One region of the Pseudomonas sp. F-14 TE3623 genome, then DNA from elsewhere that is predicted to be linked to it. Evidence: predicted binding sites of a transcription regulator. Region 1 holds the regulator's gene; each other region holds the start of a gene.
The links. The regulator sigma-54, encoded in region 1, starts transcription at its own class of promoters, with help from an activator protein. The targets are predictions, from matches to a motif close to ANTGGCATNNANNTTGCTNT.
Positions count from the first base shown of each region.

Region 2: a site for sigma-54 is predicted at 2,693-2,712, ahead of AB7M29_RS12730 (circularly permuted type 2 ATP-grasp protein). Genes of this name have one in related genera too.
Region 3: a site for sigma-54 is predicted at 3,832-3,851, ahead of AB7M29_RS12995 (CmpA/NrtA family ABC transporter substrate-binding protein). Genes of this name have one in related genera too.

Region 1 covers NZ_JBRJHM010000001.1:1,714,758-1,720,328, reverse strand. Annotated here, with positions in the region: gene AB7M29_RS07670 (KdsC family phosphatase) at 1-305, shown strand, start outside; gene lptC (LPS export ABC transporter periplasmic protein LptC) at 313-885, shown strand; gene lptA (lipopolysaccharide transport periplasmic protein LptA) at 872-1,420, shown strand; gene lptB (LPS export ABC transporter ATP-binding protein) at 1,420-2,145, shown strand; gene AB7M29_RS07650 (RNA polymerase factor sigma-54) at 2,330-3,823, shown strand; gene hpf (ribosome hibernation-promoting factor, HPF/YfiA family) at 3,903-4,211, shown strand; gene ptsN (PTS IIA-like nitrogen regulatory protein PtsN) at 4,224-4,688, shown strand; gene rapZ (RNase adapter RapZ) at 4,691-5,548, shown strand; gene AB7M29_RS07630 (HPr family phosphocarrier protein) at 5,564-5,571, shown strand, end outside.
Region 2 covers NZ_JBRJHM010000001.1:2,756,555-2,762,125, forward strand. Annotated here, with positions in the region: gene AB7M29_RS12710 (PLDc N-terminal domain-containing protein) at 1-170, shown strand, start outside; gene speE (polyamine aminopropyltransferase) at 460-1,335, shown strand; gene AB7M29_RS12720 (hypothetical protein) at 1,554-1,787, shown strand; gene AB7M29_RS12725 (ribonuclease E inhibitor RraB) at 2,003-2,344, shown strand; gene AB7M29_RS12730 (circularly permuted type 2 ATP-grasp protein) at 2,745-4,154, shown strand; gene AB7M29_RS12735 (alpha-E domain-containing protein) at 4,167-5,117, shown strand; gene AB7M29_RS12740 (transglutaminase family protein) at 5,114-5,571, shown strand, end outside.
Region 3 covers NZ_JBRJHM010000001.1:2,817,732-2,823,302, forward strand. Annotated here, with positions in the region: gene AB7M29_RS12980 (bifunctional protein-serine/threonine kinase/phosphatase) at 1-327, opposite strand, end outside; gene AB7M29_RS12985 (nitrate/nitrite transporter) at 335-1,546, opposite strand; gene AB7M29_RS12990 (ANTAR domain-containing response regulator) at 1,909-2,484, opposite strand; gene AB7M29_RS12995 (CmpA/NrtA family ABC transporter substrate-binding protein) at 2,500-3,711, opposite strand; gene AB7M29_RS13000 (quinone-dependent dihydroorotate dehydrogenase) at 3,941-4,960, shown strand; gene rmf (ribosome modulation factor) at 5,208-5,423, opposite strand.

The DNA.
Region 1 (5,571 bases):
AGAACCTCGGTATTCCACACCTTTATCAAGGTCGCGAAGACAAACTGGTGGTGCTCGACGAACTTCTTGCCCAGCTCAACCTGAGCTATGAACAAGTGGCCTACCTTGGCGACGACCTGCCAGACCTGCCGGTGATTCGCCGTGTCGGCCTGGGCATGGCGGTGGCCAGCGCTGCCAGTTTCGTGCGCGAACACGCCCACGGCATCACCCAGGCCCGTGGTGGCGAAGGTGCTGCTCGCGAATTCTGCGAATTGATCCTGCGCGCCCAGGGCCGCCTCGATGCGGCCAACGCCGCGTACCTGTGAGCCCATCATGCTGAGCAAAAAGATTCGTAACATCCTGATGTTCGGTTGCATCGCAGCGATTTTTGCAGCGGTCGGCTACTGGAACATCAGCCCGGAACGCTTCCTCGACAAACCGGTGGTGAAGGTCGATGAAAGCGCGATCGACTATTACGCCATCAACGCCCATAGCGTGCAGTACCTGCCCGACGGCAAACTGCAATACGAAATGACGTCGGACAAGGTCGAGCACCTGAAAGCGACCGAAGTGACGTTGCTGACCAATCCTGACCTGAACATGTTCCGTGGCACCGAATTCCCCTGGCACGTCCAGAGCGAACGCGGCGAAGTCAACCCGGACGGCACTCAGGTCGAGCTGATTGACTCGGTACGTATCACGCGTTTCGATGAAAAAAACCGCAAAACCCTGATTACCACCACCCGTATGACAGTGTTCCCGCAGCAGCAATATGCGCAGACCGATCAACCCGTTAGAATCGACGGCGCTGGCGGTGTATCGACAGGCAACGGAATGAAAGCGTACTTGAAAGAAAGCAGGATACACCTGCTATCGAACGTAAGAGGACAGTATGAGGCTCGTTAAAACTCTCCCTATTTTGCTCAGTCTGGGCGCAGCACTGGGAAGCGTGAGCGCCTGGGCTCTGCCGAACGATCAAGAGCAGCCTATCCGCATTCAGGCCGACGATGCCCAACTGGACGACAAGAATGGCGTTGCCACTTATAAAGGCGATGTAATCATTACGCAGGGCTCGATGAAGGTCACCGGTAACACCGTGACCATCACCCGCACCCCGGCCGGCGACATCGACGTGGTGACTTCGGTGGGCAACCTCGCCTACTTCGAGCAACTGCAAACGGCGGGCGACACCAAGCCTGTTCAGGGTTACGGAGTGACAATTCAGTACCACGCCTCGCAAAACCGCGTCGTGCTGATCGATCGCGCCAAAGTCATCGACAAAGACAACAACGTCACCCAAGGCGAGAAAATCGTCTACGACACAGTCAAAAAGCTTGCGAGTGCCGGTCGTGCCACGGGTAACAAGGTTACCGAGGAGCGTCCTCGCATCGACATGGTGATCCAGCCGAAGAAGAAAACCGACGAGCAAAAGGCCCAGTAATGGCAACTCTGAAAGCTCAGCATCTGGCCAAGAGCTACAAGAGCCGTCAGGTCGTGCGCGACGTCAGCCTGTCCATTGACAGCGGTCAGATCGTCGGCCTGCTTGGCCCTAACGGCGCCGGTAAAACCACCTGCTTCTACATGATTGTCGGCTTGGTACAGGCCGATCAGGGCCGTGTACTGATCGATGACCTGGACGTCAGCCACCAGCCGATGCACGGTCGTGCGAAGGCGGGTATCGGCTATCTTCCGCAAGAAGCGTCGATCTTCCGCAAACTGTCGGTGGCCGACAACATCATGGCCATCCTCGAGACTCGCAAGGAACTCGACAAGGCCGGTCGTCGCCAAGAGCTGGAAAGCCTGCTGCAGGAATTTCACATCCACCACATCCGCGACAACCTCGGCATGAGCCTGTCCGGTGGTGAACGCCGCCGCGTGGAAATCGCCCGGGCACTGGCCACCAATCCGAAATTCATCCTCCTAGACGAACCCTTCGCCGGTGTGGACCCGATTTCGGTGGGCGACATCAAGCAGATCATTCATCATCTCAAGGCCAAAGGCATTGGTGTGCTGATCACGGACCACAACGTCCGTGAAACCCTGGATATCTGCGAAACCGCCTACATCGTCAACGATGGTCAACTGATCGCTGAAGGTGACTCCGCCACCATCCTAGCCAATGAACTGGTCAAGGAAGTGTATCTGGGTCATGAGTTCCGCCTGTAAGCACTCAGGTGCCCGGGTCGCCGAGAGAGCGCTCACTTCAATAAAAAATCAATAACTTTTTATTGTTACAGCGCTCTAGGCAAACACTTCAGTTTCGGGCATATAATTTGCTTATGTTTGGCGCTTCGGCGCCCTGTAGTGGATGGCGCATGTGCGCCGGCGAATAAGGTGTTAAGCCCCTGCCATGAAACCATCGCTAGTCTTGAGAATGGGCCAGCAGCTGACGATGACACCGCAGCTGCAACAGGCCATCCGCCTGCTCCAATTGTCGACCCTGGACCTGCAACAGGAAATCCAGGAGGCCCTGGAGTCCAATCCGATGCTCGAACGCCAGGAAGAAGGCGACGACTTCGATAACGCAGACCCCTTGGCCGATAGCGCCGAACAGAAACCCAACGCCGACATTCAGGAACCCTCCTACCAGGAAACCGCCCCGACGGTGGATAACCTCGAGGAAGGCGACTGGAACGAACGAATTCCCAACGAGTTGCCCGTCGACACGGCCTGGGAGGACGTCTACCAGACCAGCGCCAGCAGCCTGCCGAGCAATGATGATGACGAGTGGGATTTCACCACCCGCACATCAGTCGGTGAAAGCCTGCAAAGCCATTTGCTCTGGCAGCTGAACCTGGCACCGATGTCCGACACCGATCGTCTGATCGCCGTAACCCTGATCGACTGCATCAACAATCAGGGCTACCTGGACGAAACCCTCGAGGAAATCCTCGAAGCGTTCGACCCGGAACTGGACATCGAACTGGACGAAATCGAAGCCGTCCTGCACCGCATTCAACAATTCGAACCCGCTGGCATCGGCGCCCGCAACCTCGGTGAATGCCTGCTGCTGCAACTGCGCCAGCTGTCCGCCAAGACCCCTTGGCTGGCCGAGGCCAAGCGTTTGGTCACCGATTACATCGACCTGCTCGGCAGCCGCGACTACAGCCAGCTGATGCGCCGCATGAAGCTCAAGGAAGATGAGCTGCGCCAGGTCATCGAATTGGTCCAGAGCCTCAACCCACGCCCGGGCTCACAGATCGAGTCCACTGAAGCCGAATACGTCGTTCCCGACGTGATTGTGCGCAAGGACAACGAGCGCTGGCTGGTGGAGCTGAATCAGGAATCTGTGCCACGCCTGCGGGTCAATGCCCAATACGCCGGCTTCGTGCGCCGCGCTGATACCAGCGCTGACAACACCTTCATGCGTAACCAGCTGCAGGAAGCTCGCTGGTTCATCAAGAGCCTGCAAAGCCGCAATGAAACCCTGATGAAAGTCGCCACCCAGATCGTCGAGCATCAGCGCGGCTTTCTTGAATACGGTGACGAAGCCATGAAGCCGTTGGTACTGCATGACATCGCCGAAGCGGTGGGTATGCATGAATCGACGATTTCACGGGTGACCACACAAAAATTCATGCATACCCCACGGGGCATCTATGAACTGAAATACTTTTTTTCCAGCCACGTCAGTACCTCCGAAGGCGGTGAATGCTCGTCCACAGCGATCCGCGCGATCATCAAAAAACTGGTTGCTGCGGAAAATCAGAAAAAGCCGTTGAGTGACAGCAAGATCGCTGGTTTACTGGAGGCACAAGGCATTCAGGTAGCCCGTCGCACCGTCGCCAAGTACCGCGAATCCCTGGGGATCGCGCCTTCCAGCGAACGGAAGCGGTTGATGTAGCCGCCGGGCTCGCCACAGCGTTCCAGTGGCAGGCATTTCTGCCTGCCGCTTTATGCACTGGCAACGAAGGAGAAGCTGTATGCAAGTCAACATCAGTGGACACCAACTGGAAGTGACCGAACCCCTGCGCACCTACATCGGCGAAAAACTCGACCGATTGGAGAGGCATTTCGACAAGATCACCAATGTGCAAGTCACGATGAACGTCGAAAAACTGCTGCAGAAGATCGAAGCCACGCTGCATATTCCCGGCGGAGAAGTGGTCGCCAATGCCGAGCATACGGACATGTATGCCGCCATCGACCTGCTGACCGACAAGCTGGATCGCCAACTCAAAAAGCATAAGGAAAAGACCCAGAGCCTCCTCCAGGGCGCGACCGGTCGTTAACACCCCCAATCCATGATCCGACTAGAAACCATCCTGACCCCCGGCCGTTCCCAAGTGAACGCGCCGGGTGGCAGTAAAAAGAAAGCCCTCGAGCAAATTGCCAACCTTATCCACCGCGAAGTACCGGATCTGGAAATGCAGGACGTCTTCGAGGCCCTGATTGCCCGTGAGAAACTCGGTTCTACCGGTTTCGGCAACGGCATCGCCATCCCCCATTGCCGGCTCAAAGGCTGCACCTCGCCAATCAGTGCGCTGCTGCACCTGGAAGCCCCTATCGATTTCGACGCCATCGACGGTGCCCCGGTTGACCTGCTGTTTGTGCTGCTGGTCCCGGAAGCTGCCACCGATGCACACCTGGAATTGCTCCGCCAGATCGCCAGCATGCTGGATCGCAAGGAAGTGCGTGAAAAACTGCGCAGCGCCCCGAGCAATGAAGCCTTGTATCAGGTTGTCCTGGACGAGCAGAACGGTCACTAATCATGCGCCTGATCATCGTCAGCGGCCGCTCCGGCTCAGGTAAAAGTACCGCCCTCGATGTGCTCGAGGACAACGGCTATTACTGCATCGACAACCTGCCTGCCGGCTTGCTGCCGGAGCTGGCCGAACGCGCGCTGATTCATACTGAACTGGCACAACCGCTGGTGGCCGTGTCTATCGATGCGCGTAACTTGCCGAGCCACCTGTCACGGTTTCCCGAATTGCTGGAAGAGGTCCGCAGCCGGCATATCCAGTGCGATGTGCTGTACCTGGACGCCGACGAAGAAACCTTGCTCAAACGCTTTTCGGAAACTCGCCGTCGTCACCCGCTGAGCAGCGCCAATCGCTCATTGGCGGAGGCGATTCAGGACGAGACCAATCTGCTGGGGCCTATCGCCGATCTGGCCGACCTCAAGGTCAACACCACCAATCTGAACCTGTATCAGCTACGCGATACCATCAAGCTGCGCCTGCTGAATCAGCCGGAGCCTGGTACTGCGTTCCTGGTGGAATCTTTCGGGTTCAAGCGTGGCATGCCGGTGGACGCCGATCTGGTGTTCGACGTGCGCTGCCTGCCCAACCCTTACTGGAAGCCGGAGCTACGGGCACAGTCCGGGCTCGATCAACCGGTGGCCGAGTACCTGGCGGCACAGCCTGACGTCGAAGAGATGTTCCAGGACATTTCCTCGTACCTGCTCAAGTGGCTGCCCCGCTTTGCCGCCAGCAACCGCGCCTATGTCACCATTGCCATTGGCTGCACTGGCGGGCATCACCGCTCTGTCTACCTGACCGAACGTCTGGGTCAGGTCCTGCAAAAAACCCTGAAGAACGTCCAGGTCCGCCACCGCGACCTCAGCTAAAGGATTCACATCGCGATGCCTGC
Region 2 (5,571 bases), 1.0 Mb from region 1:
TGGTCGGTCTGATTATTCTTGCCCTGGATATCTGGGCCATCATCAACGTGCTTAAAAGTGGCGCCGAAACCGGGATGAAAATCATCTGGGTGCTATTGATCCTCCTGCTGCCGGTCCTGGGCCTGATCATCTGGGCCATCGCCGGGCCGCGAGGCAATGTGCGGATCTGACAGACTGACACTTTTCCCCTGTAGGAACGCCGGACCCTGTGGGAGCGGGCTTGCTCGCGAATGCAGACTGTCAGTCGACATCAATGTTGAATGATAAGCCGCTTTCGCGAGCAAGCCCGCTCCCACATTGGTTCATCGAGCCTTTGAGAATAATGTTCGCTCGGGGAACGTTCGACCTGTCATGTTCCGCGACATAGAATGCGCGTCTTTCCCGGTCGATCGAGGCGATCAATTGGCCGTCATGGGCGGGTAACCGTCCGTTGCCACCCGCATTCACGGAGCACTTCCCATGAGCAATACTCTAACCAGCGAGTACCTGGAAACCCTCTACGAAGGCTATGGCCAGCGTTTTCGCATGGAAAAACTGCTGCACGAAGTGCGCACCGAACACCAGCACCTGGTGATCTTCGAGAATCCGCGCATGGGCCGGGTAATGGCACTGGACGGCGTGATCCAGACCACCGAAGCCGACGAATTCATCTACCACGAAATGCTCACCCACGTGCCGATCCTCGCTCATGGCACTGCCAAGCGCGTGCTGATCATCGGCGGCGGCGACGGCGGCATGCTGCGTGAAGTGGCCAAGCACCGCAGCATCGAGCACATCACCATGGTCGAGATCGACGGCACCGTGGTCGACATGTGCAAGGAATTCCTGCCGAATCACTCCAAGGGGGCGTTCGATGATCCACGCCTGAACCTGGTGATCGACGACGGCATGCGTTTCGTCGCCACCACCACCGAAAAGTTCGACGTGATCATTTCCGACTCCACCGACCCGATCGGCCCGGGCGAAGTGCTGTTCTCCGAAAACTTCTACCAGGCTTGCCGTCGCTGCCTGAACGAAGGCGGCATCCTGGTGACCCAGAATGGCACGCCGTTCATGCAAATCGAAGAAGTCAAAACCACCGCCGGCCGTCTGCGCAGCCTGTTTCCGGACTGGCACTTCTATCAGGCGGCCGTGCCGACCTACATCGGCGGCGCGATGACCTTCGCTTGGGGCGCAACCAATACCGCCTATCGCAAATTGTCCCGCGAAACCCTGCAACAGCGGTTCGCCGGCAGCGGCATCATCACCCGCTACTACAACCCGGAAATCCACATCGGTGCGTTCGCCTTGCCGCAATACGTACTGCAAGCGGTGAACAAACCCAGCAACGACTAAAGGTTGCACACAACTCCCCTGTGGGAGCGGGCTTGCTCGCGAAAGCGGTGATTCAGTCGACATGCATATTGACTGAATCACCGCTTTCGCGAGCAAGCCCGCTCCCACAAGGGGTCTTGTTTTTCCTGTCAGAACACCGCAATTCGTTTGAACGATCAGTCAGCGCAAAAGTCCAGATACTTGTAAGCCCATCCATGGGTTTTATCGAGGAGGCACCGATGCAAAAGTGGAAAATCACTTTCGTGGATGATCACGGTGAAACAGTGGACGAACTCTTCGAGTGCGAGGAATGCCCGAACAGCGAGCAAGCCGCCAAGCTCATTCGCGCCCGGTGCCTGCCGGTCGCTGCCGAACTGGATCTCAATGATCTGGAGGGTCGTACCGATGATCCGACCGTCAAAAGTCTGAAATCCCAGAACAGCATTGAAATCATCAGTATTACCCCGATCTGATACACCTCCTGTCACATTCACAACCAGACCTTGGCAGCAGCTCTATCTTGGGGCTACTCTGCAAGCGAGATCAGCGAATGACTCGCTAAGGTCTGGTCTTGTCAGCTACATGCTTGTTTCCCGTCGGCAACCTCTGTTGCCGTATCACTTTCACCAATCGGTTGAAAGTGCAGGGAATACGGAAAGTCTATCCATCAGTCTGAGGGGGACGTTTCATGAGCACAGCCTATCAAGAAGACATCAGCAGCAGCGTGCTGCGCCGCATGAAAGAAGGCGGTTTCGACTTTTCACGATTCCACCCCATCGAGTTCTACGCCATTTTCCCGGACGAGGAGCGGGCACGCAGGGCGGCAGGTCATTTCAGTGGTGAATCCTTGAATGCCCAGATCAGCGTGCGCGACGACGGCGCGTGGCATTTGGAACTGAGCAAAGTGATGTACGCCACCTACGACGGGATCGGCGACTTTGAACAGGACTTCGAGGCGGTGGTCGAGCCTCTGGGCGGTATCATCGAGGGATGGGGCGTCAAGCAGGAGGTACGAGGGCTACTCGCATAACTTTATGAACAGTGACAACACTCAGCAACGGCTGACCTTTGGGTTGGCCGTTTTCGTTTCGCGGTTTGAATCTCTTGATCGTGCTTTTGATTCATAACGTTTCAAAAGCGCAAAAAAAGCCACCTGAACAGGCGGCTAAAAGGGAAGAACAATAAGGTTTCCAGCGAATGCGTCGATTATCCGCACCGCCCCCCGGGCAGTGAAATCAACTCTGACTATGCTGCAGATAGGCGACAGCATTGCTTCGCCATGAAGCGGGGGCGATCAGGTTGGGGCATTTACCGCACAGGATTGGTGCGGTGCATACAACGCCATTATCCAACTGATTGATATCAAAGCGTTTATGCCGATGGCACGGGCCTTGCGAAGGCTTGGATGTCCGGGTGACAAGGAGTACGGCATGATCCGCACCTATTTTGATGAGATGTACGATGCCGGCGGCCAGGTCCGCCCGCATTATCGGGAGTTTGCCCGTTGGCTGGCCGAAACGCCTGACGAGCTTTTGGCACAACGGCGACGCGAGGCCGATCTGTTATTTCATCGTGCCGGGATTACATTCACGCTCTATGGTGATGAGCAGGGGACAGAGCGCCTGATTCCCTTCGACACCATTCCCCGCAGTATCCCCGCCAGTGAATGGCGGGTCGTCGAGCGCGGCTGCATTCAGCGGGTCAAGGCATTGAACATGTTCCTTGCCGACCTCTATCACGAGCAGCGCATCATCAAGGCCGGCATCATTCCTGCCGAGCAAGTGCTGGCCAACGAGCAATACCAGTTGGCGATGCAAGGGCTGGATCTGCACCGCGATATCTATTCGCACATTTCCGGCGTCGACCTGGTGCGCGATGGCGACGGCACGTACTACGTGCTCGAAGACAATCTTCGTACACCCAGCGGCGTGAGCTACATGCTCGAAGACCGCAAAATGATGATGCGATTATTCCCCGAGTTGTTCGCGGCCCAGCGCATTGCACCGATCGACCACTATCCGAACCTGTTGCTCGACACCCTGAAAAGCTCCAGCCCGATCGACAACCCGAGCGTGGTAGTGCTGACGCCGGGGCGCTTCAACAGCGCGTTTTTCGAGCATGCGTTTCTGGCCCGGGAAATGGGCGTTGAACTGGTGGAAGGCGCGGACCTGTTCGTGCGCGATGACAAGGTGTTCATGCGCACCACGGACGGGCCGAAAGCCGTCGACGTGATCTATCGTCGCCTCGACGATGCGTTCCTTGATCCGCTGGCGTTCAACCCGGATTCGATGCTTGGTGTTCCAGGACTGCTGTCGTCCTACCGCTCCGGCAATGTGGTGCTGGCGAATGCCATCGGCACCGGGGTCGCGGACGACAAGTCGGTGTATCCCTTCGTCACGGACATGATTCGTTTCTACCTGGATGAAGAGCCGATCCTGAAGAACGTGCCTACATGGCAGTGTCGTAATCCCTCTGAACTGTCCCACGTGCTGGCCAATCTTCCAGAACTGGTGGTCAAGGAAACCCAAGGCTCCGGTGGTTACGGAATGCTGGTGGGGCCGGCGGCGACGGCAGCGGAAATCGAATCTTTCCGTGAGAGGATCAAAGCCAAGCCCCACGCGTACATCGCCCAACCGACGTTATCTTTATCGACCTGTCCGACCTTTGTCGAAAACGGCATCGCTCCACGCCATATCGACCTGCGTCCGTTTGTATTGTCTGGCCGCGAAACCCGGGTAGTGCCCGGCGGTTTGACCCGTGTCGCCTTGCGCGAAGGCTCCCTGGTGGTGAACTCATCCCAGGGCGGCGGAACCAAGGACACCTGGGTGGTCGAGGATTGAAGGAAGCCTGCCATGTTAAGTAGAACTGCCTCGGATCTGTATTGGATGTCGCGTTACCTGGAGCGGGCCGAAAACCTCGCACGGATGCTCGACATCAGTTATTCGCTGTCACTGATGCCTCAGGACGGTCGTGGCGACGGCTTGCACGAACTCGCCATGCCGTTGCTGATCACCGGCACTCTGGACGATTACCTGGAGCGTCACGGCGATCTGCATGCCGAACGGCTGCTGCATTTTTTCGCGTTGGATGCGGCCAACCCGGCGAGCATCTACAGCTGCCTCGGTGCCGCGCGAGCCAGCGCCCACGCGGTGCGTGGGCGAATCACCGCCGACATGTGGGAAAACATCAACGCCACCTGGCTGGAAATTCGCGGGATCGCCGAGCAAGGCTTGAGTCGCTACGGCATGAGCCGTTTCTGTGAGTGGATCAAGGAACGTTCCCACCTGTTCCGAGGCGCGTCCTACGGCACCATCATGCGTAACGACGCGTTCCGCTTCATTCGTCTGGGCACCTTTATCGAAAGGGCTGACAACACTTTGCGCCTGCTCGACGCTCGTTACGAAATGGCCGGCGATCAGGCCGAAGCAGTCAGCGACGGCACGGCTCACGCCTATTACCAGTGGAGCGCCTTGCTGCGGGCCTTGTCGTCGTTTGAGGCTTACACCGAGATTTACCGCGACGCCCCTGGTGCCCGACATGTGGCCGAGTTGTTGCTGCTGCGCGCCGACGTGCCGCGATCCCTGCGCGCCTGCACCGAAGAAATCGACCAGATCCTCGCCCAATTGCCGGGGGCCAACGGCCGTCCCGCGCAACGCCTGGCCGCGGAAATGGACGCACGCCTGCGCTACACCGGTATCAACGAAATTCTCGACGAAGGCCTGCACGCCTGGCTGACCGAGTTCATCCCGCTGGTGCGCCAGTTGGGCAACGCCATACACAGTTCCTACCTGGAGGCTGCATGAGACTTTCCATTAGCCACGAGACCACCTATCACTACGAAGATCAGGTGCGGGCGAGCATCCAGTACCTGCGACTGACCCCCCATGACAGCGAGCGCCAACACGTGCTCAGCTGGCAGCTCGACCTGCCACGCCCGGTGCGCGCGCAACTCGATCCGTTCGGCAACATTCTGCATGTGCTGACCCTGGACGAACCCCACGAGGCAATCATCATCGGGGCCCGAGGGCAGGTGGACATCGACGAACTGCGCGAAGCCGAGCATGAAAGCCAGTCGGCGCTGCCGTTCCTGCGCTTCACACGCCTGACCGAAGCCGACGAAGCCCTGCGCGCGTTTGCCGAGAAGGCCTGCAAACAACGCCGGGATCGTACGGCGCTGATCGATTTGATGCATGGCCTGAACCAGCACATGACCTACACGCCGGGTTCCACCGAAGTGGACACCAGCGCCGCCCAGGC
Region 3 (5,571 bases), 1.1 Mb from region 1:
CATCACCAAGGCACTGACCGTGGTCAGCAGCGGTTGCCCGCCGCCGTTAGCCTGCAACCAGCGATTTTGCGCCAGTAGCAGACGGTCCAATGCCTGGGCGACACCCCAGGTTTCCGGGGTGGCGTAGTAGTCCAGCGCCAAGGCCTGCAACGTTGAGCGGGCTGCGAGTCCGCCATCGGCACATTGGCTGACGCCGTCGGCGATGGCGAACAGGTAACCCTTGCTTGCCGCCAGCGCCGGGGCCGGAGTGACCAGGCGCAGAGCGTCCTGGTTCTCCTCGCGGGGGCCGATGGCGCTGTGTTCGGCAAAACTCAGTTGCAGGCTCATTCAACCCTCACACCCGAGCAGCGGTGACGGCTGCCGAACCCCAAGTGGTTCTCCAGCGGCGTTTCACACCGTGCAGACCGAACCAGGCAAGTACGCCAAGGCTGGCGAACAACCACAAGGCCAGCTGATAGCTGCCGGTGCTTTGCTTGATCGCGCCCATACCGGCTGCCAGTGCGAAGCCACCGATGCCGCCGGCCATGCCGATCAGCCCGGTCATTACGCCGATCTCCCGACGAAAACGCTGCGGGACCAGCTGGAATACCGCACCGTTGCCTGCACCCAAACCGAGCATGGTGCAGACGAAAAGCGCCAATGCGGCGTAAGAACTCGGCAGATTGAAACCCACTGTCGCAATGCAAATCGCTGCCACGGTGTACATCGCCAGCAAAGTACGAATCCCGCCGAAGCGGTCCGCCAGTGCGCCGCCCAACGGACGCATCAGGCTGCCACCGAACACACAAGCAGCAGTGTAGTAGCCGGCGGTTACCGGGCTCAGGCCGTATTGGTCGTTGAAGTAGCCGGGCAGGGCGCTGGCCAGGCCGATGAAGCCGCCGAAGGTCACGCTGTAGAAAAACATGAACCACCAGCTGTCGCGGTCGCCCAAGGCCTTCAAGTAGTCGGACATGGACTTGGCTTTCGGGCGCTCAGGCGCATTCTTGGCCAGCCAGTAGAAGACGATCAGGGTCAGGATCAGCGGGATCAGGGCGAAGCCGAACACATTGCTCCAGCCAAATGCGGCAGCCAGCACTGGGGCGATCAGCGCAGCGAGCACGGTGCCCGAGTTACCGGCACCGGCGATGCCCATGGCTTTGCCTTGGTGCTGGGGCGGATACCATTGCGAGGCCAACGGCAGGGCTACGGCGAAGGATGCACCGGCCATGCCGAGGAACAGGCCCAGCAACAGCGCCTGCTCGTAACTGTGAATGCCGAGTTTCCAGGCGACTAACAGGGCGCAGATGACGATCACCTGGCCGATTATCCCGGCGGTCTTAGGCGACAGGCGATCAGCCAGCAGGCCCATCGCAAAGCGCAACACGGCCCCGGCCAGAATCGGCGTGGCCACCATCAGCCCGCGTTGTTGGGTGGTCAGGTGCAGGTCAGCGGCGATCTGCACTGCCATTGGGCCGAGCAGGTACCAGACCATGAAGCTCAGATCGAAATAGAGGAAGGCTGCGAACAGGGTCGGGGTATGGCCGGATTTCCAGAAGCTTGAATTCATCGCGCACCTCAGCTGTCAGGCGTATCAAGAAGGAGTCATGAGCTTGCAGGTGGGGCGCCGCAACGGCCGCACCACCAGCCCCGGTCTCTGGGGCCAAAACGGAAAAACGCCGCTACCCGATCCGCCAAGGGGGCGAATGAGGTAAGCGACGTCTTTGTCGTAGGTGGGGCAACCGCCGTTGGTTACCTTGCAGTGATTTACTTAGCGAGATTTGTGCCAACAAGGGCGATCGAGTCGCGGCTATTCGCGAGCAAGCCCGCTCCCACAGGGGAGTTGTGTCGTTCACGACATTGAAGTTCGACACAAATCAAGTGTGGGAGCGGGCTTGCTCGCGAAGGCGATAGATCATTCACCGCAGGACTTCAGCCAAGCAGTTCACTCATGGCAATGATCTGCTCCGCCACCTGTATCAGCTTCTGCTGGCGGCTCATGGCCTGGCGGCGCATCAGGGTGTAGGCCTCTTCTTCGTTGCAGTCCTTCATCTTCATCAGAAGCCCCTTGGCCAGCTCGATGCGCTTGCGCTCGGCCAGTTGCTGGTCGCGGGCGTGCAGTTGCGCGCGCAGAGCCTGGTCGCTTTCAAAGCGCGCCATGGCCACGTCGAGAATCGGCTGCAAGCGTTGTGCGTGGATGCCTTCGACGATGTAGGCACTGACGCCGGACTTGATGGCGCGGCGCATCACGTCGGGATCGTGCTCGTCGGTGAACATCACAATCGGCCGTGGTTGGTCACGGGTCACCAGCACCACTTGCTCCATCACATCGCGGCTCGGTGACTCGGTATCGATCAGGATCACGTCCGGGCGCACCGTTTCGACGCGCGCGGGCAGGTCAATGGTCAGGCCGGACTCGTCGATGACCTCGAACCCGGCTTCGGTCAGGGCCGCCTTCAGACGCCCGACTTTTTTCGCAGTGTCATTGATCAGCAGGATACGCAACATATTCGTAGGCTCCTGTCAGCGGCTGGCGAGAAGGGGAGCGCTGTCGCTCATGGCGTGCAGCGTGAAGCTGCGGGCATAGCCGGCCGGGTCCGAGCCGTCCCAGACTTTGCCGTCGATCAGTTGACTGCTGCGCATTTCCTGGCACCGGGCGGGCACACCGACAGCGGTGGCGGCCTCACGGTATAAGTCTAGTTGCTGGACCTGACGGGCCACGCCGAGGTAATCCGGGTCGTCACGCAACAAACCCCAGCGCCGGAACTGGGTCATGAACCACATACCGTCGGACAAATACGGAAAATTGACCTCGCCACCACCGTGGAAACGCACGGCGTGCGGGTCTTGCCAGCGATTACCCAGACCGTCGGCGTAGTCACCGAGCAAGCGCGGTTCGATGCACTCGAGCGGTGCATCCAGATACTCAGGCGCACTCAACAGTTGCGCGGTGCTGCGGCGATTTTCGCGGCTGGCTTCGATGAATCGGCTGGCTTCGAGGATCGCCATCACCAATGCCCGTGCGGTGTTGGGGTATTGCTCGACAAAGGCGCGGGTGCAGCCGAGGACTTTTTCCGGGTGATCGGGCCAGATCGTCTGGGTGGTGGCCATCGTAAACCCGAGATTTTGCTGTACTGCACTGGCCGCCCACGGCTCGCCGACACAGAAACCGTCGATGCGCCCGGCTTGCAGGTGCGCGACCATTTGCGGCGGCGGCACCACCACGCTGTCGACATCCTGCAATGGATGAATACCCTGGCTCGCGAGCCAGTAATACAGCCACATGGCGTGGGTGCCCGTAGGAAATGTCTGCGCGAAGGTCAGTTTTGGGCGACTTTGGTGCACATGTCGGTCCAGTGCTTCAGGACTGGTCACGTCCAGGGCCTGCAAACCGTGGGAGAGGTTGATGCTCTGGCCGTTCTGGTTCAGGCCCATGAGCACGGCCATGTCGGTGGAGGCTACGCCGCCGATCCCCAGATGCACCGCGTAAATCAGGCCGTACAGGCTGTGGGCGGCGTCGAGTTCGCCGCTGACCAGTTTGTCTCGCAGGTTGGCCCAGGACGATTGGCGCTTGAGGTTCAGGGTCAGACCGTACGGTTGGGCGAAGCCCTGAGTGGCCGCGACCACCACTGAGGCGCAGTCGCTCAAGGCCATGAAGCCGAGGTTGATTGCGGTTTTTTCCGGGGCATCGCTGCCATTGACCCAGGCCAGTGGGCCGGCTGATGGTTCGTTCATCGATTTCGCACCTTCCAAAAAAAAGCGTCGTCCCAAGGCCCTTGCGTGGGCAAAGCCGGGTGACGACGCCATTGTCCTTCCACTCATCCCGCCGTTGGCATGAGTGCTGATGCCTGTGACGGTGCAAGGCATATGCCATCGCTGGCTGATTTTGTTGCGCGCCTCGCGTGAAGCCCTGATGCGCGGCTATAATCGCCGCCTCTCATCGCCAACCGAGTCAAGCCTGCCCATGTACACCCTGGCCCGTCAGCTGCTGTTCAAACTTTCCCCGGAAACCTCCCACGATCTGTCCCTGGACCTGATCGGCGCGGGCGGGCGTTTGGGCCTCAACGGCTTGCTGTGCAAGGCACCGGCGAAACTGCCGGTAACGGTCATGGGCCTGGAGTTCCCGAACCCTGTGGGTTTGGCGGCCGGTCTGGACAAGAACGGCGCAGCGATCGATGGCTTTGCCCAATTGGGTTTCGGTTTCGTCGAAATCGGTACCATCACGCCGCGTCCACAACCGGGCAACCCGAAACCACGGATTTTCCGCTTGCCGGACGCCGAGGCGATCATCAACCGCATGGGTTTCAACAACCTCGGCGTCGATCACTTGCTCGCTCGCGTGGCGGCGGCCAAGTACAAGGGCGTGCTGGGCATCAACATCGGCAAGAATTTCGATACGCCGGTTGAACGTGCGGTCGACGATTACCTGATCTGCCTGGACAAGGTCTATGCCCACGCCAGCTATGTGACGGTCAACGTCAGCTCGCCTAACACCCCGGGCCTGCGCAGCCTGCAATTCGGCGATTCGCTCAAGCAATTGCTCGCCGACCTGGCCACCCGCCGGGCGGAACTGGCCCTGCGTCATGGCAAACATGTTCCGCTGGCGATCAAGATCGCGCCGGACATGACTGACGAAGAAACCGCTCAAGTCGCCCAAGCGTTGATCGAAACCGGGATGGACGCGGTGATCGCCACCAACACCACCCTGAGTCGCGTCGGTGTCGAAGGTATGGAACATGGTGACGAGGCGGGCGGTTTGTCCGGTGCACCGGTTCGCGACAAGAGCACTCACACGGTGAAGGTGCTGGCGGCGGAACTGGCCGGTCGCTTGCCAATCATCGCCGTGGGCGGCATCACCGAAGGCAAGCACGCGGCTGAGAAAATCGCCGCGGGTGCAAGTTTGGTGCAGCTCTACTCCGGCTTCATCTATAAAGGCCCGGCGTTGATTCGTGAATCGGTGGATGCCATCGCCGCGCTGCGCTAATCCCTGTGGGAGCGGGCTTGCTCGCGAAAGCGTTGGGTCAGTCAACATCATTCTTGAATGTTAAATCGCTTTCGCGAGCAAGCCCGCTCCCACAGGTCATGTGTTTGCAGTTCGAGATTGAGTTTCTGGCAGACATAAAAAAGGGCTCCTCGAAGGAGCCCCTGGGCCGAAGCCCGCCGTCCGGATGGGACGTGCGTGGTTAAGTCGTTGCGTAATCAGATTGTCGTGTCGGAGTGTGTGCCCTGTATTAGCCGACGGCGTGAAGTTCGTTGAGTCTGTGGATTCCCGCAGTGCCGGTCATACCGTCCCAGTTGTCGCCGCGTCCTTCTCGCCAGCCATTGATCCAGGCTTGGCGTACCGACGGTAGAGTAAAAGGGCAAAGCTCACGGGATTTACCACCAACGCCATATTGATATCCGCGCAAAAATGCTCTTTCCAACGGATCACGCTTAAGTCTTCTCATAGGGTGTTGCCCTCACTTGTTGACTGTATTTATCGCGTCGACCTCAATCGAGGTCAGGCAGAAAAATCCTGCCGTTGGCGGCTCGCTGCCGGCGTCGCGAGCCAAGGTGTTGACGCCGTTGCGACGTCAACCTGTGTTGAGTTCTAAC